2 regions of the Stenotrophomonas thermophila genome follow, and region 2 is predicted to be linked to the other one. Evidence: riboswitches for the same ligand, from Rfam matches in the RefSeq annotation. Region 2 holds a riboswitch; the other holds the start of a gene.
What was found. Region 2 has a riboswitch for glycine ahead of BN1263_RS00350 (trimeric intracellular cation channel family protein). Riboswitches for the same ligand answer to the same signal wherever they lie in the genome.
Positions count from the first base shown of each region.

Region 1: it holds a riboswitch for glycine, as region 2 does, so the genes downstream of both, gcvP (aminomethyl-transferring glycine dehydrogenase) here and BN1263_RS00350 (trimeric intracellular cation channel family protein) in region 2, are expected to answer to the same signal.

Region 1 covers NZ_CVIW01000019.1:26,222-37,527, forward strand. Annotated here, with positions in the region: gene BN1263_RS10305 (amino acid permease) at 1-111, shown strand, start outside; gene BN1263_RS10310 (VOC family protein) at 254-664, shown strand; gene gcvP (aminomethyl-transferring glycine dehydrogenase) at 748-3,615, opposite strand; glycine riboswitch at 3,678-3,780, opposite strand; gene BN1263_RS10320 (multidrug effflux MFS transporter) at 4,080-5,306, shown strand; gene BN1263_RS10325 (siderophore-interacting protein) at 5,448-6,344, shown strand; gene BN1263_RS10330 (hypothetical protein) at 6,428-6,820, shown strand; gene BN1263_RS10335 (M2 family metallopeptidase) at 6,940-8,904, opposite strand; gene BN1263_RS10340 (phosphoethanolamine transferase) at 9,525-11,174, opposite strand; gene BN1263_RS10345 (phosphatase PAP2 family protein) at 11,171-11,306, opposite strand, start outside.
Region 2 covers NZ_CVIW01000001.1:69,655-80,960, reverse strand. Annotated here, with positions in the region: gene groL (chaperonin GroEL) at 1-723, shown strand, start outside; gene BN1263_RS00375 (MarR family winged helix-turn-helix transcriptional regulator) at 923-1,423, shown strand; gene BN1263_RS00370 (DNA alkylation repair protein) at 1,420-2,160, shown strand; gene BN1263_RS00365 (DUF6616 family protein) at 2,208-2,546, shown strand; gene BN1263_RS00360 (hypothetical protein) at 2,652-2,912, shown strand; gene BN1263_RS00355 (3-deoxy-7-phosphoheptulonate synthase) at 3,171-4,244, shown strand; gene BN1263_RS00350 (trimeric intracellular cation channel family protein) at 4,427-5,044, opposite strand; glycine riboswitch at 5,129-5,232, opposite strand; glycine riboswitch at 5,246-5,335, opposite strand; gene BN1263_RS00345 (GIY-YIG nuclease family protein) at 5,376-5,651, shown strand; gene BN1263_RS00340 (hypothetical protein) at 5,833-6,288, shown strand; gene BN1263_RS00335 (NAD(P)/FAD-dependent oxidoreductase) at 6,389-7,669, opposite strand; gene BN1263_RS00330 (NYN domain-containing protein) at 7,793-8,572, shown strand; gene BN1263_RS00325 (glutathione S-transferase family protein) at 8,685-9,305, shown strand; gene BN1263_RS00320 (primosomal protein N') at 9,388-11,306, opposite strand, start outside.

The sequences.
Region 1 (11,306 bases), on a different contig from region 2:
GGCCTGCTGCTGAGCGAGTCGCACACCCGCCTGCAGTTCCTGTCGATGGTGGCGCTGACCGCCACCATCGCCGCCGGCAGCGCCATCGCGCGGCGCATGCGCGAGGCGTGATTCTGTAGAGCCGACCCTATGGTCGAGGCTGCTGTTTGCGCGATCGCCAGCCGAGCATGGGCTCGGCTCTACAACAGGCACACACTCCGCGTGGCACTGTGCGCAGGTGGGCCGCCAGCGGCCCGTCGACCGGGAGTACCGCATGCTGCGCAGCCGTCCCTTCCTGATGTTCACGGGCCAGGCCGAGGCCGCCCTGGCCCTGTACGCCGAGGCCTTCGCCGATTTCCGCCTGCTGGCAATGCAGCGCCATCCGGACGGCGCCGGTGCCGGCGTGCCCGGGCAGGTCCGCCAGGCCATCTTCCTGCTCGGTGGCACCCACTACCTGTGCTTCGACAGCCTGGACGTGCACGACTTCACTTTCTCGCCGTCGATCTCGCTGTTCGTCGAGTGCTCCGGCGCAGAGCAGTTCGAGCGCGCGGCACGCGTGCTGGGCGAGGGCGGCCACTGGCTGATGCCGGTGGGCGAGTACGATTTCAGCAACCGCTACGGCTGGGTGCAGGACCGCTTCGGGGTGTCGTGGCAGTTGAGCCTGGGGCAGATGCCGGACCCGTGATCGGTTCAGCCGCTGCGCTCGCCGGGCATGGCCCGGCGCTACCGTAAACGAAAACGGCCCGCTTGCGCGGGCCGTTCCGTCAATCACGCTTCGACTTCATCGTCCTTGTAGGCATCGACCGGGATGCAGGCGCACATCACGTTCTTGTCGCCGTACACGTTGTCGACGCGTGCCACCGGCGGCCAGTACTTGCTCTGCTTCAGGCTGGCCAGCGGGAAGGCAGCCAGTTCGCGCGGGTAGGCGTGGGTCCACTCGCTGGCGGTCACTGCGGTGGCAGTGTGCGGCGCGTTCTTCAGCGGGTTGTCCTCGCGGTCCAGGCGGCCGTCTTCGATCGCGCTGATTTCCTCTCGGATCTGGATCATGGCGTTGATGAAGCGGTCCAGCTCGTGCAGCGACTCACTCTCGGTCGGCTCGACCATCAGCGTGCCGGCCACCGGGAAGCTCAGGGTCGGGGCGTGGAATCCGAAGTCGATCAGGCGCTTGGCCACGTCCTCGGCGCCGATGCCGCTGGTCTTCTCCAGCGGGCGCACGTCGAGGATGCACTCGTGCGCCACCAGGCCGTTGCGGCCGGTGTACAGCGTCTTGAAGTGCGGCGCCAGGCGCTTGGCGATGTAGTTGGCGTTGAGCTGCGCGACCTGGGTGGCCTTGCGCAGGCCTTCGCGGCCCATCATCGCGATGTACATCCAGCTGATCGGCAGGATCGAGGCGCTGCCGAAGCTGGCCGCGCTGACCATGCCGACCGGGCCGTTGTCACCCAGCTTGCCCGGCAGGAACGGGGCCAGGTGCTCCTTGACCGCGCACGGGCCGACGCCCGGGCCGCCACCGCCGTGCGGGATGCAGAAGGTCTTGTGCAGGTTCAGGTGCGAAACGTCCGAACCCCACTTGCCCGGCTTGGCCACGCCGACCAGGGCGTTCATGTTGGCGCCGTCGGTGTACACCTGGCCGCCGTGCTTGTGGATGATCTCGCAGATCTCGACCACCTCTTCCTCGAACACGCCGTGCGTGGACGGGTAGGTCATCATGATCGCGGCCAGGCGGTCGCTGTACTTTTCGGCGTTGAGGCGGATGTCCTCGACGTCGACGTTGCCGTTGGCATCGGTCTTGGTCACCACGACCTTCATGCCGCACATCTGCGCCGAGGCCGGGTTGGTGCCGTGCGCCGAATCCGGGATCAGGCAGATGTCGCGATGGCCCTCGCCGCGCGAGCGGTGGTAGGCACGGATCGCCAGCAGGCCGGCGTACTCACCCTGCGCGCCGGAGTTCGGCTGCAGGCTGACCGCGTCGTAGCCGGTGCATTCGACCAGCATCGCTTCCAGCGTGTCGATCAGTTCCTTGTAGCCCAGCGCCTGGTCGGCCGGCACCAGCGGGTGGATCTGCGAGAACTCCGGCCAAGTCACCGGGATCATCTCGGCGGTGGCGTTGAGCTTCATGGTGCACGAGCCCAGCGGGATCATCGTGCGGTCCATCGCCAGGTCCTTGTCGGCCAGCGAACGCAGGTAGCGCAGCAGTTCGTGCTCGCTGTGGTGGGTGTTGAACACCGGGTGGGTCAGGAACGCGGACTGGCGCAGCAGGCCCGCCGGCAGCGCGTCGGCGGTGCTGGCGTCCAGCGCATCGATGTCGGCCTGCGCGCCGAACACGGCGGCCAGCGCGACCACGTCGGCGCGGGTGGCGGTCTCGTCCAGGCTGATGCCGACCGAGTCGCTGTCGATCGCGCGCAGGTTGTAACCGGCGGCGCGTGCCTTGGCGTGGATCTCATCGGCGTGCACGCCGGTGACGTGCAGGGTGTCGAAGAAGTCGCCACCGACCTGTACGCCGGCGTTGCGCAGTGCCGCTGCCAGGATGGCGGCCAGGCGGTGGGTGCGGCGGGCGATGCGGATCAGGCCTTCCGGGCCATGGTAGACCGCATACATCGAGGCCATCACTGCCAGCAGCACCTGTGCGGTACAGATGTTGGAGGTGGCCTTCTCGCGGCGGATGTGCTGCTCACGAGTCTGCAGGGTCAGGCGGTATGCCGGGTTGCCCTGGGCATCGACCGAAACGCCGATCAGGCGGCCCGGCATCGAGCGCTTGTAGGCGTCACGGCAGGCCATGAAGGCGGCGTGCGGGCCACCGAAGCCGAACGGCACGCCGAAACGCTGGCTGTTGCCGACCACGATGTCCGCGCCCCATTCGCCCGGGGCAGCCAGGAGGGTCAGGGCCAGCAGGTCGGTGGCCACGGCCACCAGGCCGCCGCGTGCGTGCACGGCATCGACCAGCGCCTTGTAGTCGCCGACCTGGCCGAAGGTGTCCGGGTACTGCAGCAGCAGGCCGAAGGCTTCTGCTTCCAGTGCCTCGGCCGGGGTGCCGACGCGCAGCACGATGCCCATGGGCTCGGCGCGGGTGCGCAGCAGTTCCAGGGTCTGCGGGTGCACGGCATCGTGCACGAAGAAGGTGTCCGACTTCGACTTGGCCGAACGCTTGGCCAGGGTCATCGCTTCGGCGGCGGCGGTGGCTTCGTCCAGCAGCGAGGCGTTGGCGATTTCCATGCCGGTCAGGTCGGCGCACAGGGTCTGGAAGTTGATCAGCGCTTCCATGCGGCCCTGCGAGATTTCCGCCTGGTACGGGGTGTAGGCGGTGTACCAGGCCGGGTTTTCCAGGATGTTGCGCAGGATCACGTTCGGCGTGTGGGTACCGTAGTAACCCTGGCCGATGAAGCTGCGCAGCACGGTGTTCTTGTCGGCGATCGCACGGATCTTCGCCAGTGCCTGCACTTCGGTCATCGACTCCGGCAGCGCCAGCGGCGCCGGCGACTTGATCTTGGCCGGCACGATGGCATCGGTCATCGCATCCAGCGACGCGTGGCCGACGACGTCGAGCATCTGCGCGATCTCGGCATCGTTGGGGCCGATGTGGCGCTCGACGAACGCATTGTGGTGCTCGAGCTCACGCAGGGAAGGGGTGTTCTGGGACATGGCGAAGGATCCGTCAGGAAAGGGCACACGCACGGGCACAAGCCGCCGGTCGGCGGTCTGCGGGGCGCCCCTCTGTCCTTTTGCCTGAGAGTTTGGAAGCGCGGAAAACCGCGGCTTCGTGCCCCTTCGGCGCCGGATCGAACCGGTCTCTCCAGAGTTCTGTTACGGGTGGTATCGGGCCTGAGCGATTACGGGCGTTGCGCCTTCGGCAGCGGTGTTCCGCTTCTCCCACCGTGTTGCCCGCCGATTATAGCCCGTTGCGGGCCCGCTGGCCGCGCCCCGGCGCGGGCCCGCGGCTGAATGGCCGATGGCCCGGCCGTGCGTTTTGTGCACCGCTGCATGGCATCGGGCGCAATCCCCACCTATGATGGGCGGATACCCGAATTCATCTGGCGCCGTCCCCGTTGCAGCGGGACCGGCGCCCGCCGTGCGTGCCGCGCATGGCCCTGCCGGACGCTTCCTTCATGACCGCCGCCGTTGCTCCCTCCACCCGCCGCATGGCCCTGCTGCTCGCCGGCCTGGCCATGTTCGGCCCGTTCTCGATCGACACCATCTTCCCGGCGTTCCCGCAGCTGGCCCAGCGCCTGGCGGTGGACGAGGTGGCGGTGCAGCAGACCATCAGCGTGTACCTGCTGTTCTACGGCCTGATGAGTCTGGCGCACGGCCCGCTGTCCGATGCCTGGGGCCGCAAGCGGGTGATCCTCGGCGGTCTGGTGGTGTTCGTCGGCGCCTCGGTCGGCTGCGCGCTGTCCACCGACCTGTCCACGCTGCTGGCGTTCCGCGCGCTGCAGGGCCTGTCGGCGGGTGTCGGCATGATCGTCGGCCGCGCGGTGATCCGCGACCTGTACCACGGACACGACGCGCAGCGCCTGATGAGCCAGGTATCGATGCTGTTCGGCATCGCTCCGGCCATCGCACCGATCATTGGCGGCTGGATCCTGCTCAGTGGCGCCGGCTGGCCACTGATTTTCTGGTTCCTGGTGGTGTTTGCGCTGCTCCTGCTGGCGGCCACCGCACGCTACCTGCCGGAAACCCATCCGGTGGAGGCACGGGTGCCGTTGTCGCCGCGCGTGCTGCTGCGTGATTACGTGCGCATCGGTTTCAACCCGCGGTTCCTGCGCCTGGCGCTGGCCGGCAGCATCGGTTTCGGCGGCATTTTCCTGTACATCTCCTCGGCACCGGTGTTCGTGATGCAGCACCTGCACCTGGGCGAGGGCGGTTTCGCCTGGTTGTTCATCCCCACCATCGGCGGCATGACCACCGGCTCGTTCCTGTCCGGGCGCATGGCCGGGCACACCACGCCCACCCGCCAGGTGTCCATTGGTTTCGGCCTGTGTGCGCTGTCGGTGCTGCTGAATGTCGGCTACGTGGCGCTGTCGCCGCAGTTCGTGCTGCCGTGGGCGGTGCTGCCGATCTTCCTGGGCGGCATGGGCATGGCACTGATCTTCCCGATCCTGGCGCTGGCGGTGCTGGACATGTACCCGCACCAGCGCGGCCTGGCCTCGTCGCTGCAGGCCTTTGTGCAACTGATGATCAGCACCGTGGTGGCCGGCGTGGTGTCGCCGCTGCTCAGTGCCAGCCCGCTGCACCTGGCGCTGGGCCAGGCCGCGTTCTTCGGCGCCGGATTCGTGTTCTGGTACTGGGAACACCAGCGTGAACGCGCGGCGCAGGCAGCCTGCACGGGCCATTGAGCAGCGCGCAGGGGTAGGGCAGGCCGCGATGCCCGCAACGCTTGCGGCGAGGAACGACCGGACTAGGCTGGGCACTCCAGCCAGCCGGTGCGTGGATGCACGACAGCCAGCCGATCCGATGTCGTTGCATGAGGTTCCCCCATGGCTGCGCAGCAGACCTATCGCCTGTTCGAGGTGGCGCTGAAGGAGCGCCGCGTTCTTTCCCCTTCCCTGGACCGCATGGTGTTCACTGGTGCCGACGTGGCGCGGATGAAGACCGAAGGCCCGGACCAGCGCATCAAGGTGTTCTTCCCCTTGCCCGGCCAGGACGTGCCGCAGGTGCCCAGCGGTGAGGACTGGTATCCGCGCTACCGGGCGCTGCCGGACGACCAGCGCCCGCCCATGCGCACCTACACCATCCGCCACCTGCGCGCCGAGCAGGGCGAGGTCGACGTTGATTTCGTGCTTCATGGCGAGACCGGGCCGGCCTCGCGCTGGGCCATCCACGCGCGACCGGGCGACCGCGTAGTGCTGCTGGCCCCCGATGCCGACTGTGCTGACAGCAGCGAAGGCTGGGAATGGAAACCGCCGGCGGGAGTCGGCCAGGTGCTGCTGGTGGCGGATGAAACCGCGCTGCCGGCGGTGGCCGGAATTCTTGAGGAACTGGCGGCCATGGTCGACCCACCGCGCACGCTGGCGCTGCTGGAGGTGGCGCAGGCCGGTGATGCGGTGCACCTGAAGGCGCCCTCCAGCGCCGAGCTGGTCTGGCTGCCGCGCGGGCAAGCCGCCTACGGACAGCCGTTGCTGCAGGCGGTCCAGGCGCGGTTGGCAGCGACCTCGAGCGTGGCTGCCAACGATGCGCTGGAGGAGATCGACGTCGATACGCAGATCCTCTGGGAGCAGGCCCATACCCGCGTGGCCGGTCCGCTGTATGCCTGGGTGGCGGGTGAGGCGGGGGCGGTCATGGCGATCCGCCGCCACCTCGTGCGCGATTGCGGGCTGGACCGCCGCGCGATCACCTTCATGGGCTACTGGCGGCATGGCAAGGTGCTGGACTGACCGGACTGGATCGAGCACGCGTGAAGCAGCGCTGCGGGCGGGGTGCGCTATCCTTGCGCCCCCCTTCGCAGCGGTACCGCACCATGTCCACCAGTTCCAAGACCCGCCGCGACCAGCGCCGTCGCCAGGAAAAGCAGGCCGCCAACAAGGCCGCCGCGCAGGCGTCGCCGGTGGAACCGCATGCCGAACTGCGCGATGCTCAGCGCACCCTGCTGGCCGGTGTCGTGCGCCGCGACGGCGAATGGGTGCTGGGCATGGACGGCCGCATCGCCGGCCACAGCGAGAGCGCTGCGCAGGTGCTGGCGCTGATCATGCAGGCCGGTGAGCTGCACGAACGCAAGGGCACGCCGGTGCGCCTGATGTACTCCGATGCGCTGCGTGATGCCGCACAGGCCGAAGCAAAGGAGAAGGGCCAGACCTTCGAGGAGTTCAAGGCCGAGCTGGCTGCAGCGATGGCAGCGAAGAAGAACAGCTGATCGCTGTTGCGGTAGAGCCGGCCGCTGGCCGGCTGCCAGACGGATTTCCACCGTGCAGTTGCCGGCCAGCGGCCGGCACTACCAGAAAGGGGCGGATCCTCGCGGACCCGCCCCTTTTCTCATTTCGCCGCCGGGGCCGCGTTGGCCTGCCAGCCGCACATCTGGCCTTCGTTCTGCTGCTTCAGCCACTCGTTGACCGGGGTGAAGTACTCGATCATCGGGCCGGCATCGAGCTTGTCGGTGCCGGTCAGCTCCTTCAGCGTGGCCTGCCACGGCTGGCTGGCACCCTTGCTCAGCATCGCCCAGTACTTCTGGCCGGCTTCCTTGTTGCCGTAGAAGGTGCACTCATGCAGCGGGCCCTTGTACCCCGAGGCGTCGCACAGGCCCTTGTAGAACTGGAACTGCAGGATGCGCGCCAGGAAGTAACGGGTGTACGGGGTGTTGCCCGGCACGTGGTACTTCGCGCCCGGATCGAAGAATTCTTCACCACGGGTGCTGGCCGGGGCTACGCCCTGGTACTTGGCCTTCAGGTCCCACCATGCCTTGTTGTAGTTGTCGGCGGTGATCGAGCCATCGAACACGCCCCAGCGCCAGCGGTCGATCATCAGCCCGAACGGCAGGAACGACACGCCCGACAGCGCCATGCGCATCTGGTTGTTGATGACTGCTTCGCGGCTTTCGGTCGGCGCATCGACCAGGCCGATCGAGCTGAGGTACTTGGGCGTCATCGCCAGCACGATGGTGTCGCCGATCGCTTCATGGAAGCCGTCGTTGGCACCGCCCTGGAACAGCGGCGGCAGCGGGTTGTAGGCCAGGTCGTAATAGATGTGGCCCAGCTCGTGGTAGATGGTGGTGAAATTCTCTTCGTTCGGCTTGATGCACATCTTTGTGCGCACGTCGCCTTCCATGTTCATGTCCCAGGCGCTGGCGTGGCAGACCACGTCGCGGTCGTCAGGCTTGATGAACTGGGTTTTTTCCCAATACGACTGCGGCAGTGACGGCATGCCCAGCGACACGTAGAAGTCCTGCGCGCGCTCAGTCATCTGCTTGGCGGTGCGCAGTTCGGCTTCGCGCTGCGCCTTGTACTGGGCCGCCACACTGGCGTCCTTGCCGGCCTTGGCCAGCGCCGCGCTCAGGTTGGTCTGGTACTGCTTTTCCAGTGCAGCGGTGATGTCCAGGCTGCCGGCACCCGGGTATGGTTCCAGCTGGTCCCACAGGTTGGACCAGTCCTGCTGCCACATGTTGCCCAGCAGGTGCGCGGCGATCAGGCCATTGCCCACTTCGGCCTTGTCCTTGCCGTAGGTCTTGTCCAGCTTGGCGCGCGCATAGCAGTGCAGCTGTTCGTACATCGGCTTGACCTGTTCCCACAGGCGATCGGTTTCCGGGCCGATCTGCTCCGGCGGCATGTCATAGCCGCTGCGCCACATCTGGCCGGCATCGGTGAAGCCCATGCCCTTGGCGCCTTCGTTCACCAGGCCGACGAACTTCTGATAGTCGCCGCGCATGTTCTTGGTGGTGCTGTGCCAGCCCTGCCAGGCGTCGAGCTGCTTGTCGTAGTCGCGGCTGCGTGCCAGCACCTGCTCCAGCTCGCCCAGCTGGCGGCAGGAGTTCGGGTCGTTGGCATCGGTGCAGTACTTGCCGGCGCCATAGCTGCCTTCCATGCGGGTGGCGATCTGGGTCAGCTCGGCCAGTTTGGCCGGGTCGCGCGGCGCCGGCATCGACGACATCAGCTTCAGCAGGTGGATCGCGCGCTTGCTGTTCTCGCTCATCGGCTGGCCGTCGAACTTGGCGGCCTGTTCGATCCAGCTGTTGAGCTGGGTCAGCGAGCGCTCGTTGGCCTTGGCCGCGATGCGTTCCGAATCACTGTTGATGTAGGTGGAGGACAGCCACTGCGCCGAGGTCATCTCCGGGTAGGCGGCCTTGAACTCGGCATTGATGCGGGCCACGAACTGGTCGGCGGTTTCGCCGGCCGGGGCGCTGCTGCTGGCGGTATCGGTGCCTGGGGCAGCTTCCTTCTTGCAGGCGGCCAGGGCCAGCGTGGCGGCGGCGATTGCCGAGGCCAGCAGGAGATGACGGTGTTTCACGGGCGGTCCTTGGGTGGTGAACGACGGCCGAAGGCTAGTGGGCAGTGGCTGCGACCGCAAGTGGCGGAAGTCGGCCGGGCGGCGCCCGGCACCCGCAGAGGCTTTCAAGCAAGGGCAAAGGCAGAAGCAACAGCAACAGCGGACTATTCTTGGTTTGGCGGGGCGGTGTCGGAGTGCGGGGCGCCGCAAGTACGTCCGTGTAGGCTTGGCAGCCGCATCCATGCGGCTGACACCCCGCACTCCCACACCCCCCCCCCTCTGACAGATTCCGTGTGCTGTCGGTAGGTGTCGACCTTGGTCGACACATCTGTCAGATATCGAATGAGTCATCCACGCATGGCGTGGATCTACTGTGTCGACCAAGGTCGACACCCACCAGGCAATGCGTCGTTCCGACAGATCGCGGAAATCTGTCGAAGGCGGGGTCCGGTTGCGGGGGCGTGAGCCGCATGGATGCGGCGACCGAGCTTACATGGACGTACTTGCAGCGTCCCCCGCAACCGGACCCACCCCGCCAATCCACGGAATGCCAGCTTTTGTTGTTGCTGTTGCTGTCGAGGCTGCCGGCCAGCGGCCGGCACTACCGCGGGTGCAGGGCTGCAAGCCCTGCCGAACAACCCTCAACCTTCGCAGTTGGCGAACACGTCGCGGTCGCGCTCGTACAGCGAGGTCTTCACCTGCATCAGGCCCAGCACCGACGGGAACAGGTTGTCGTGGTCGGTATACGCCGCCGAACGCTTGCGCACGCACTGCAGGTCCAAGCCACGGCTGCTGGCGAAGCCCGGCGAGAACCACATCGTCATCGGTACGCGGGTCTGCTCGGCCGGAGCGATCGCATACGGCACGCCATGCAGGAACAGGCCTTTTTCGCCCAGCGACTCGCCATGGTCGGACAGGTAGATCATCGCCGTGTCGTAGTCCTGCATGCCCTGCAGCGTGCCGATGGTCTTGGTCAGGAAGTGATCGGTGTACAGCACGGCGTTGTCGTAACTGTTGGTGATCTCTTCGCGCGAGCAGCGGCCGATGTCACGGGTATCGCAGGTTGGCTTGAAGCGGGCGAAGGCGGCCGGATAGCGCTCGAAGTAGGCCGGTCCGTGGTTGCCCAGCTGGTGCAGCACCACCACCCGGTCCCCGGGCCTGGCCCGCACCTGGGTGGCCAGGTCCTGCAGCAGGATCTCATCCATGCAGCGGCCATCGGCGCACAGGCCCGGCGTGGTGGCATCGGACAGCGACTGGAAGTCCAGGCCTTCGCACACGCCCTTGCAGCCGGACTGGTTGTCACGCCACAACGGCACGATGCCGGCGCGGTCCAGGACGTGCAGCAGCGACTGGTGCGCACGGATCTTCTTTTCGTCGTAGTCGTGACGGCCCCATGGCGAGAACAGGCACGGTAGCGAAACCTCGGTGCTGGTGCCGCACGAGTGCATGTCCGGGAAATTGATCACGCTGGCCTGCGCCAGTTCCGGGGTGGTGTTGCGGCCACCGTTGAGCCCCCAGTTCTGCGCACGCACGGTCTCGCCCATGACGATCACCAGCAGGCGCGGCTTGCTGGCCGGCGCGCGCGGGGTGGCCTTGGCATCGTTACCGATCGGCAGCTTCGGCGCGCGCTGCACCGGATTGTCGCCACGCAATGCACGCGGCATGCCCAACAGGACATTGGCCGGTGTCGCGAGATAGCGCACTTCACGCTGGTTGCGCATCAGTGCCGAGACATCCTGGAACGAGATCAGGGCACCGCCGATGGCGGTCACTGCGGCCACCGCCAGGAAGCCCAGCCGCGACATCAGGCTGCGGCCCCAGCTGCGGCGGCGCAGCTGCACGCGCCACAGCACGATCATCGGCAGCACCGCAAGCAACAGCACCGGCCACAGCAGCGACACGGTCATCAGCTCGCGGCTTTCCTTGGGGTCGGTCGCCAGCACGTTGCGCAGCATGTCAGCATCCAGGTAGATGTGGTAGCGGCTCATGTAGTGCGCGGCGAATGCGGTCACCAGCAGCAACAGGCTGATCACCACCTTGGCGTTCCAGCGCCAGACCAGGATGCCCAGCAGCACGCCGTGAGCGCCCAGCAGCAACAGCAGCAGTGAAAGCGCGTAGCGCAGGCTGCCTGGATGGCTGGCCATCGCGCTGTGCCAGAACAGGCCATTGCCGGCCACCGCGAAGAACAGGCTGGTCAGCGCGATCAGCGCTTCGGTGGACAGCTGCGGCCGCCAGTGGCGTAGACCCGCAAGGGCGGGGAGGCGGGCGGGCCGTTGGACCGATGCGCTCATGCGTTTGCCTCCTGGCGGTTGGCATGGTTCGGTTGACGGTGTGTCAGGACGCACTTGACGATGAGATACAGGCCCAGCGAAAGCAACCAGCAGATCAATGCAGTGGCAACGTCATGCGAAAGGAAATGTGCA
Region 2 (11,306 bases):
GAGAAGGCCACCATCAAGGACCTGGGCCGCGCCAAGAAGGTGCAGGTTTCCAAGGAGAACACCACCATCATCGACGGCGTCGGCGACAAGGCCAACGTTGATGCCCGTGTGGCGCAGATCAAGACCCAGATCCAGGACACCTCCTCGGATTACGACCGCGAGAAGCTGCAGGAACGCGTGGCCAAGCTGGCCGGCGGTGTTGCCGTGATCAAGGTCGGCGCCTCGACCGAAATCGAAATGAAGGAAAAGAAGGACCGCGTCGACGACGCCCTGCACGCCACCCGTGCGGCCGTTGAAGAAGGCGTGGTTCCGGGCGGCGGTGTTGCCCTGGTCCGCGCGATCACCGCGCTGGCCGGTCTGAAGGGCGCCAACGAAGACCAGAACCACGGCATCCAGATTGCCCTGCGTGCGATGGAAGCCCCGCTGCGCGAGATCGTTGCCAACGCCGGTGACGAGCCGTCGGTCATCATCAACAAGGTCAAGGAAGGCACCGGCAGCTTCGGCTACAACGCGGCCACCGGCGAGTTCGGCGACATGCTGCAGTTCGGCATCCTGGACCCGACCAAGGTGACCCGTTCGGCGCTGCAGAACGCCGCCTCGATCGCTGGCCTGATGATCACCACCGAAGCCATGGTGGCCGAAGCTCCGAAGAAGGACGAGCCGGCCATGGGCGGCGCCGGTGGCATGGGCGGCATGGGTGGCATGGGCGGCATGGACTTCTAAGTCCTCGCCCCTGGCATTGGGATGCCGGCCCTGGGTCGGCATACCTTCCCGTTGTAGAGAAGAACCCCGCCGCAAGGCGGGGTTTTTCTTTTTGGGCGATGCGCGGGCTTGGCCGGACCCGGCCCCGCATGCTCCGCACAGCGTGGTTCCATGGGCGAAAATCGATTATGATTAGGCACCTAATCACATGGTGGCCGGCATGCTGGAAGCAAAACACACCGCTCTGCTCAAGGAAGCTGCGCGCCGCGGCGAGGTAAACCTGCCCCAGCTGCGCCTGTGCTTCCAACTGCTGTCACTGTCTGCCGCCATCGACCACGACTGCGCCGCACGGCTGGCACCGCATGGCCTCAGCGAAGGCCGCTTCATCGTGTTGTTCCTGCTGCACGGGGCCGGTGGCTCGCTGCCGCCGCATGAGCTGGCCGAGCGTGCCGGCGTGACCCGCGCCACCATCAGTGGCCTGCTCGACGGCCTGCAGCGCGAAGGCCTGCTGCAGCGCCACAGCGATGCCGAAGATGGCCGCCGCCTGCGGATCGTGTTGACCGCACAGGGGACACGCCTCGCCGAGGCGCTGTTCGAGCAGCACACGCAGTGGATCGGGGGCCTGTTCAACGGGTTGGAGGCCGACGAACAGCAGCAGCTTTCACGGTTGCTGCACAAGGTCTGGCAGCACACCGATGCCGGGCGGGAATCCGCTGCATGAGCGCGCCCATTGCGGCCGAACGCCTGCGTGCGCTCAGCACCGGTCGCGTCGCCGCCACCCACCTGGCCGAGTGCCTGGCGGTGGATTTCGCCGAACTGCTGCACGTCGTGGCACCTGTGCTCGAACCGGACGCACTGCAACGCATGCGCGACGCCGCAGGCAAGGGCATCACCCAGCGCATGGCATTGGCCGCCCGCCTGCTGCGCGACAGCGGACAGGGCGATCCCGCGCAGTGGCGGGGCCACGCCTCCGATACGGTGCGTGGCTGGGCCTGCTACCTGATCGGCAGTGACGCCGGCACGCCCCTGGCAGGGAAGCTGCAGGCGATACGAACGCTGGCCGATGACCCACACTTCGGCGTGCGCGAATGGGCCTGGCTGGCACTGCGCACGGACATCGTTGCTGCACCGCTGCAGGCGCTTGGGTACCTGCAACCGTGGACGCAGGAAGTATCGCCGTACCTGCGCCGTTTCGCCTGCGAGGCGCTGCGTCCCCGGGGCGTCTGGGCTACGCATATCGCGCTGTTCAAGCAGCAGCCTCAACACGCAGTGCCGTTGCTGGACGCGCTGGCCGACGACCCCGAGCGCTATGTGCAGGACTCCGTCGGCAATTGGCTCAACGATGCCGGCAAGACGCAGCCGCAATGGCTGCGTGGGCTGTGCGCACGTTGGCAACGCGAGCACCACAGCGATGCCAACGCCTACATCCGCAAACGCGCCATGCGATCACTGCGGTAATGGCGGCCGCTGGCCGGCAATCCCATGAACCTCAAGGAAGAACCGCAATGGCCCACACCTTTATCGAGCTCTACACCGCCACCCCCGCCTGGACGGCGCTCTCGCCCGGACAACGCACCGCCTTCTTCGCCCGCATCGGTGAGGGCATGCAGCGTTTCGACCCGGAATGCATCAGGCCGGTGGCCATGGGCCGCATCGCTACGGACGTGCCGTGTGGCACCGGCGAGCAGTTCTATGCGGTCTGGCACTGCGCCAGCCGCGAAGCGGCCGACACGCTGGTGGCCGGGATCGCCGCCACCGGCTGGCATGATTACTTCACCACCACCCATGCCATCGGTGAGGTGGACAGCATGGGCCAGCATCTGGCCGACCTGGCCGCGCTGTAGTGGTACGGCGGCGGCCTGCGATCCCCGGCATGGGCGGCACATGCGCCTGTCACCGATACACGGTAAACAGTGCGTTGCCCATGTCCATCCGCAGGGACGTTGATCATGCAGAGCAAGCTCGAGGTCACGCTGTTCGGTCCGCTTGGCGAGTGCCCGGCATTGCAGTTGCCGGGGCAGGAGAACCCGTCGGTGGCCATCCCGGAATCGGCCCTGCGTCGATTGGTCTCCGACCTCTACACCGCACGCTCCCTGCTCAACCCCGAGCAGCTGGACGAGGCCCGGCAGGAGCTGGATCGGGTGCTGGAGCGCTGGGCCGATATCCACGAAGGCCTGCTGCTGGACGTTGAAGTGCATGGCAGCCGATAGGCCGCCGCTGCGCTCGGGCAGCGTCCCAGTTGCGGATGAAACATTTTGCACTGCGCAAAAGCTGTGCTATCAATAGATCCCATGAACGCAGCCGCTACCCGTTTTTACTGGTATTACTTTCCGAAGCCACTGGCGGAGGAAGGACTGCGCTCACCCTGAAGAAAGCTTCAGACGCATTCCCGAAAGCCGCCAGCGAACCTGGCGGCTTTTTTCATGCCGCCACGCTGGGGACCCCCAACGTTCCGGAGATCTCCTGCAATGCCCCCGCACACCGACGACCTGCGTATCCGCACCATCGAACCGCTGACACCGCCTGCCCAGCTGCTGGCGATGCTGCCCTGTGACGATGAAGCCTCCGGCACCGTCAGCGCCTCGCGCGCAGCGCTGCACCAGATCCTGCACGGCCGCGATGACCGCCTGGCGGTGGTGGTGGGCCCGTGCTCGATCCACGACCCGAACGCCGCCATCGAGTACGCCCAGCGCCTGAAGCCACTGCGCGACGCGCTGGCAGGCGAGCTGGAAATCGTCATGCGCGTGTATTTCGAGAAGCCACGCACCACGGTGGGCTGGAAGGGCCTGATCAATGACCCGGACCTGGATGGCAGCTTCAGGATCGACAAGGGCCTGCGCATCGCCCGTGGCCTGCTGCGCGACATCAACAAGCTTGGCCTGCCGGCGGGTGTTGAATTCCTCGACGTGATCTCGCCGCAGTACATCGCCGACCTGGTGGCATGGGGCGCGATCGGCGCACGCACCACGGAAAGCCAGGTGCATCGCGAACTTGCGTCGGGGCTGTCGTGCCCGGTCGGCTTCAAGAACGGCACCGATGGCAACGTGAAGATTGCCGCTGACGCCGTAGGTGCTGCGTCCAATCCGCACCACTTCCTGTCGGTCACCAAGCAGGGCGGCACTGCCATCGTGTCGACCACCGGCAACCCCGATTGCCATGTGATCCTGCGTGGGGGCAAGCAGCCGAACTACGACGCAGCCAGTGTTGCCGACGCCTGCCAGGCGCTGGCCAAGGCCAAGCTGCCGGCGCGCCTGATGATCGATGCCAGCCATGCCAACAGCCTGAAGAACCCGGAGAACCAGCCGAAGGTGATCGAGGACATTGCTGTTCAGCTGGAAGACGGCGAACAGCGCATCGTGGGCGTGATGATCGAGAGCCATCTGGTCGGTGGCCGCCAGGAACTGGTGGAAGGCCAGCCGCTGGTCTACGGCCAGAGCATCACCGATGGGTGCATCGACTGGGACACCACCGTGACGGTGCTGGAGCGACTGGCTGCGGCCGTGCGTGCCCGTCGTGAAGTGAAGGTGTCCGAAGCAGCGTGAATGAAGCCGCCTGATGGCGGCACGTGTGTGGATGGTGGCCAGCGCCTGCGGGGGTGCGGCCGCGATCAGGGCCGGCCGGAGTTGGAGACCGGCCCATCTGCACCGGCGATGCGCCTGGCGCTGCGCGTGAGCGGCAGCGCCAGGTCCATCGCCGGGGTGGTGCGGATTGCGCCGCGCGAACCTCAATGCACTTCGTCGTGGTACACGAACTTCGGCATTTCCCAGCGGAAGTGGATCGCCAGCAGGCGCAGCGCGAAGCCGCCGCCGAGGCAGCACAGGATCGCGGTGGCGTCGGCCACGCCCCAGTGCAGCAGCAACAGGTAGGCCGCGCCGGTCAGCAGCGCGATGATCGCGTACAGCTCCTTCTGGAAGATCAGCGGCACCTCGTTGCAGAGGATGTCGCGCAGCACGCCGCCGAAGGCACCGGTCAGCATGCCGGCGATCAGCACGATCGGCATTGCATGGCCGGCCTCACGCGCGATCGAACAGCCGATCAGGGTGAAGGCGATCAGGCCCAGGCCATCGAGCACCAGGAAGGTGCGGCGGAAGTGGTGCATCCAGCGCGCAACCCAGGTGGCGATCAGCGCCGCGCACACGGTAAAACCCAGGTACTCGGGATGCTTCACCCAGCCCAGCGGGTAATGGCCAAGCAGGATGTCGCGCAGCGAACCGCCACCGAGAGCGGTGACGCAGGCGATCATGACCACGCCGAACAGGTCCATGCGGCGGCGGCCGGCGGCCAGTGCGCCGGTCATGGCTTCGGCGGAAATGGCAATCAGGTAGATGATGGACAGCAGCATGGGACAGGCTCCGGGCGCGGTGGGGCCGGCCATGCGCGACGACCGCCACTGCCTGCGCAATGACGGAATGACGATGACCGGTGCCGCTCCCGCTGTCCTTTTGCCTGAGAGTTCAGCGGCATGGGCCGCGTGCCCCTTCGGCGGATCGTCCCGGGCGTGCCCGGTGACCTCTCTCCAGCTCGGCGAGTCGAATGCATGGTTGGTGGGATTCCAGCCCACCGGCCTGAGCGATCATGGGAGCCTGCGCCTTCGGCGGGCGCCAGCGCGGCGCCTCTCTCCTGCATTCGGGCGCCAGTATATCCGCTGCAGTGCAGCACGGCATAATCCGGGCATGGCCCCGTCCCTCCGCCCGTGGTTCCTGTATCTGCTCGAATGCCGCGATGGCAGCTATTACGCCGGCATCAGCACCGATGTGGACGCGCGCTTCGCCGCCCACCAAGCCGGCAAGGGCGCGCGCTACACCCGGGCGCGGCCACCGCTGCGCGTGCTGGCCGTGCGCCAGTACCCGGACCGGGCCGCCGCGTCACGGGCCGAATGGCAGCTCAAGCAGCAGCCGCGCGAACGTAAGCTGGCCTGGCTGCAGGCCCCGGATCCTGCGCTTCTGTAGAGCCGAGCCCACGCTCGGCTCCGGGTTCTGTAGATTCACGCCATGCGTGGATGGGCTGCCGGGCCATGCGATGATCGCTCCGCGCCAAGCGCTGGAGACCCGGATGTCCACCTTTGCTTTTCAGCACGACCGTCGGTCATTGTCGTCGCTGTGGTACCCGAAACCGAAGGCGCCGTGAACGATGCGCGCCGCCGGCAAAGCATGGATCTCCGTCGTCGTGCTGGTCGCCGGCATCGCGCTGTTGCCTGGCCTGCTGTACCTGCTCGGGCTGGCATTGGCAGGGGGTCGGCCGAAGCCGGCCGACCGCGCGCCCAGTGGTATGGCTGCGTGCAGCAGTGAACCACGCGCGGGATACCAGCCGATGAATCCCTGGCGTTTCGCCGCGCAGTTCTTCGACAAGGACGTGATGAAGAAGAAGGTGCCGGAAGTGGAGCGGGAGGCCTTCTGGATTGCCCGACGCCACCTGTGGCGGCAACCACAGCGCGGCATGCTGCGCTGGCATCTCAGTAGTACCGCATTGACGATCTGGATCACCCGGCATTGGAGTACCGCGCAGATTGCCGACACCGCGAGGAAGGAGGACTTCTGCCGGACCGGGTCGAAACGGTGGGTGCCGGGCGCCCCGATGAGGAAGTAGAGCCACGCCGTGCGTGGCTGAGCTCCATGCGGCATGCACAGACAGTCATCCACGCATGGCGTGGATCTACCGCACCGGTCGGGGAGGCGCGAGTGCACTCCTACCGCCTCGGCCGACGGTCGTCCTGGTCATCACCGAAGATGATGCGCGCGCTGCGCTGGTAGCTCCAGTACGCCACGGCCCAGTTCAGCAGCACCACGATGCGGTTGCGGAAGCCGATCAGGAAGAACACGTGCGCGGCCAGCCAGAACCACCATGCCAGTACACCAGACAACTGCAGCCGGCCCAGGTGCACGATCGCGGCCATGCGGCCAATGGTGGCCAGGTTGCCGTAGTCGGCGTACTTGAACGGCCCCGGCGCCGCCTTGCCATGCAGGCGCGCGCGGACCACCTCGGCCACGTACTTGCCCATCTGCTTGGCCGCGGGCGCCACGCCGGGAACCGGCTTGCCGTCGGCCTGGTTCAGTGCGGCCAGGTCGCCGGCCACGAACAGCTCCGGGTGATCGGGCAGGGTCAGGTCCGGTTGCACCGGCACGCGGCCGGCGCGATCCAGTGGCACGTCCAGCGTGCGCGCCAGCGGTGAAGCGGCCACGCCGGCGGCCCAGACCACGGTGCGTGCCGGCACGAACTGATCACCGAGCGTGAAGCCCTGGCTGTCGATGTCGCTCACCGGGGTACCGGTCAGCACTTCCACGCCCAGCTTTTCCAGCTGGCGGCGTGCTTTCAGCGAAAGTACTTCCGGGAACGAGGACAGCACGCGCGGCCCGGCCTCGATCAGCCGCACCTTGGCGCTGGCTGGATCGATGTGGCGGAATTCGTTGCGCAACGTATGCCGCGCGATCTCGGCCAGGGTGCCGGCCAGTTCAACACCGGTGGGACCGCCACCGACCACCGCGAAGCTCAGCCATGCGGCCTTCTTCGCCGGGTCCGGTTCCGCCTCGGCGCGCTCGAACGCCAGCAGCAGCTTGCGGCGCAGCGCGATCGCATCGTCCAGCGTCTTCAGGCCGGGCGCATCATCGGCCCACTGGTCGTTGCCGAAGTAGGCGTGGGTGGCGCCGGTGGCCAGCAGCAGGCTGTCGTAGTCCAGCGTGCTGCCATCGGCCATGCGGATCTGCCGGGCCTGCTTGTCGATGGCGACCACTTCGCCGAGGCGGACTTCCACGTTGCGCTGGTGGCCGAGGATGTGGCGCAGCGGTGCGGCGATATCCGGCGCGGACAGGCCGGCGGTGGCCACCTGGTACAGCAGCGGCTGGAACAGATGATGGTTGCGGCGGTCGACCAGGGTGATGCGTATGCGCTCGCGGGCCAGGGCACGGGTGGCCCAGAGACCGGCAAAACCGCCGCCGACAACGACCAGGTGGGGAACGCGCTCGCGACTCATCGACTCACTCCAGTGGGGGCATCGGGGGAAGCGCCTGGCATCTTCGCACGGCGACTGCCTGTCACGTCAGCGCCCGCGTGGATCGGCGATACTCGGGTTCAGGCAACGGCCCGTGAGGAGCCCATGAGCGAACCGGAAAAGCGCATCGCCCTGTTGATCGACGCCGACAATGCGCCGGCCTCGAAGATCGACGAGGTCCTGGCCGAAGTCGCCCGCTACGGCGTGGCCAACGTGCGCCGCGCCTATGGCAACTGGAAGAGCCCGCGGTTGAAGGGCTGGGAAGCGGTGCTGCACGAATATGCGATCCGCCCGATCCAGCAGTTTGCCTACAGCAAGGGCAAGAATGCCTCGGACATGGCGATGGTGATCGATGCCATGGACCTGCTCTACGCACGCAACCTTGATGGCTTCGCCATCGTCTCCAGCGATGCCGATTTCACTCCGATGGTGATGCGCCTGCTGACCGATGGCGTGAAGGTGTACGGCTTCGGCGAGAAGAAAACGCCCGAGCCGTTCGTCAACGCGTGCTCGAAATTCACCTACCTGGAAGCACTGGGCCAGACCCACGCCAGCGTGCCGGATACCGAACAGGCGTCCAGCGAACAGGCCTCGAACGAGCCGGTGGCCAACGATGATGCGCGCCCGCGCAAGAGTGGCGCGGAGATGCGCAGCGACACCCGGCTGGTGAAGATGCTGCGCCGCGCGGTGTCCTCGGCCGAGGGCGAGGACGGCTGGTCGCATCTGGGGCCGGTTGGCAGCCAGATCGGCAACCAGGCCTCGTTCGATCCGCGCAACTATGGTTACGGGAAGTTGAGTGACCTGTTGGCGGCGATCGGCCTGTTCGAACTGAAGAAGGACGGCAAGTCGTCCTACGTGCGCGCGCTGCCAAAGAAGAACCGGTAGTGCCGGCCGCTGGCCGGCAACGCTGGATGCAAGATCCCGCATCCGGCACGCACACACCCCACCCGATCAGGCGTATCGTTGCCGCTCGCATTGCCAGCAAGGAAAAACCCGCATGTTGAAGATCTGGGGCCGCCGCAATTCCAGTAACGTCCGCAAGGTGCTGTGGTGCGCCGAGGAGATCGGCCTGCCGTATGAATCCATCGAAGTCGGTGGCAGCCACGGCGGCACGCAGACGCCGGAATACCAGGCGATGAATCCCAATGGCCTGGTACCGGTGATCGAAGACCATGGCCTGCCGCTGTGGGAATCGAACGCCATCGTGCGCTATCTGAGCGCACGCTACGCATTGGGCACGCTGTACGCCGAAGACCCGATGGAGCGTGCCCAGGCCGAGAAGTGGATGGACTGGAGCACCTCGCGGATGGCGCCGCTGTACAGCGACCTGATCTGGGGCATCATGCGCACCGCCCCGGCCGACCGGGACGAATCGCGGATCAATGCCGCGATCGTGCGCGCCGGCGATTACCTGGCGATGGCCGATGCCACGCTGGCCAAACAGCCGTGGCTGTCGGGCGAGAAGTTCGCGATGGGCGACATTCCGCTGGGCTCGCTGGTCTACGCCTGGTACGAGCTGCCGATCCAGCGGCCTGAACTGCCGCACCTAGCCGAGTGGTACGCCCGCCTGCGCGAGCGGCCGGCCTACCAGCGCGGCGTGATGTCGCCGCTGACGTAAGCACTGCCCGGTGCTGAAACGCAGCCGAGCATGGCTCGGCTCTACGGTAGTGCCGAGCCATGCTCGGCAGTGCTCTACGGGATCAATACAGGTCCGTTGGATCCACATCCAGCGACCAGCGCACCTTGCGTGCTTCCGGCAGCGCGTACAGCTGTGGCACCAGCTGCGAAAGCACGCCATGCAGTGGCGGCCGCTGCATGGCAGACAGCAGCAGCTGCGTACGCTGGTAGCCGGCGCGGCGTGGCATCGGTGCTGGCATCGGCCCGTAGGCCTCGACCACGTCCTGCTCGCCCAGCAACTGTCGTGCGGCCAGCAGGAACGCATTGGCATGCTCCACCTGCTGCGCTTCGGCGCGCATCAGCGCCAGGTGCGCGAATGGCGGGAATCCTGCGGCTTGCCGCTGGTTCAACTCCGCCTGTGCGAACGGGTGGTAACCACCGCTGACCAGGGTTTCCAGCAACGGATGCCCGGGGTGATGGGTCTGCAGCCAGACCTCGCCGGGGTCACGTGCGCGCCCGGCGCGACCGGCCACCTGGATCAGCTGTTGCGCGAGTTTCTCGCTGGCGCGGAAGTCAGCGGAGAACAGGCCTTCGTCGATGCCCACCACCACCACCAGGGTCAGCTTCGGCAGGTCGTGGCCCTTGGCCAGTATCTGCGTGCCGACCAGGATGCCGGGCTGGTCGCCCAGTCTCGCCAGCTGCTGTTCCAGTGCATCGCGACGTGACGTGGTGCCGCGGTCGATGCGCACCACAGGGACGTCGGCGAAGGCCGCGGTGAGATGCTCTTCCAGGCGTTCGGTGCCGATGCCCTGCGGTTGCAGCGCCAGGCTGCCGCAGGCCGGGCATGCCAGCGGTGCCGGTTGTCGCGCGCCGCAGTGATGGCACTGCAGGCGGCGGCCGCCGCCATGCACGGTCATCGGTGCATCGCAGCGGTTGCACGGTGCGGTCCAGCCGCAGTCGTGGCACAGCAGTACCGGCGCGTAGCCACGCCGGTTCTTGAACACCAGCACCTGCTGGCCGCGCTGCAGGTGCTCGTCGATGCCGGCCAGCACATCAGCCGAGAGGCCATCGTGCAGCGGCCGCTTGCGCACATCGAGGATGCGCACACGCGGTGGCCGCGCATCACCGGCACGCTGCTTCAGGCGCAGGTGGGTGTAGCGCCCGGCGTAGGCGTTATGCAGCGTTTCCAGCGAAGGGGTGGCACTGCCGAGCAGCACCGGAATGCCGAGCGCCTTGGCCCGGACCAGAGCGAAATCGCGCGCGTGATAGCGGATGCCGTCCTGCTGCTTGTAGCTGCCGTCGTGTTCCTCGTCGATGATCAGCAGCCCGGCCTGCGGCAATGGCGTGAACACCGCCGAGCGGGTGCCGACGATGACCCGTGCCTCGCCGCGCGAAGCCTTAGCCCAGACGCGCGCGCGCTCGTTGTCGTTCAACCCCGAATGCAATGCGTGCACGGCGATGCCAAGGCGGCCGCGGAAGCGTGCCAGGGTCTGCGGGGTCAGACCGATTTCCGGCACCAGCACCAGCGCCTGCCTGCCCTGCGCCAGGCAGTGGATGATGGCCTGCAGGTACACCTCGGTCTTGCCGCTGCCGGTCACGCCATCCAGCAGGAAGGGCTGGAAGCCTTCGGCGGCGTTGATGGCGGCCACCGCTTCGGCCTGGTCCGGGTTGAGGGTGGGGCCGGGCAGCGGCTGCGCATGCTGCGGTGCCACCGTCATCGCCACGCGCTCGGCCAGCGCACGCTTGGCCAGGCTGCCCGCGGCGGTGCGCCAGTCCTCCATGCGTTCGCCCAGTACATCCTCATCCACCACGGCCCCGGCCAGCAGTTCGGCCAACTGCCGCGGGCGGCTGCCGGCGCGCAGCTTCCCGCGCTGGGTATGGCCTTCGGGGGTCAACTGCCAGCCCCAGTGGTGGGTGTCGGGCAGGGCTTCGCCATGACGCAGCGGTCCTGGCAGGGCGGTGCTCAGTACCTCGCCCAGCGGTGCGTGGGTGTAACGCGCCA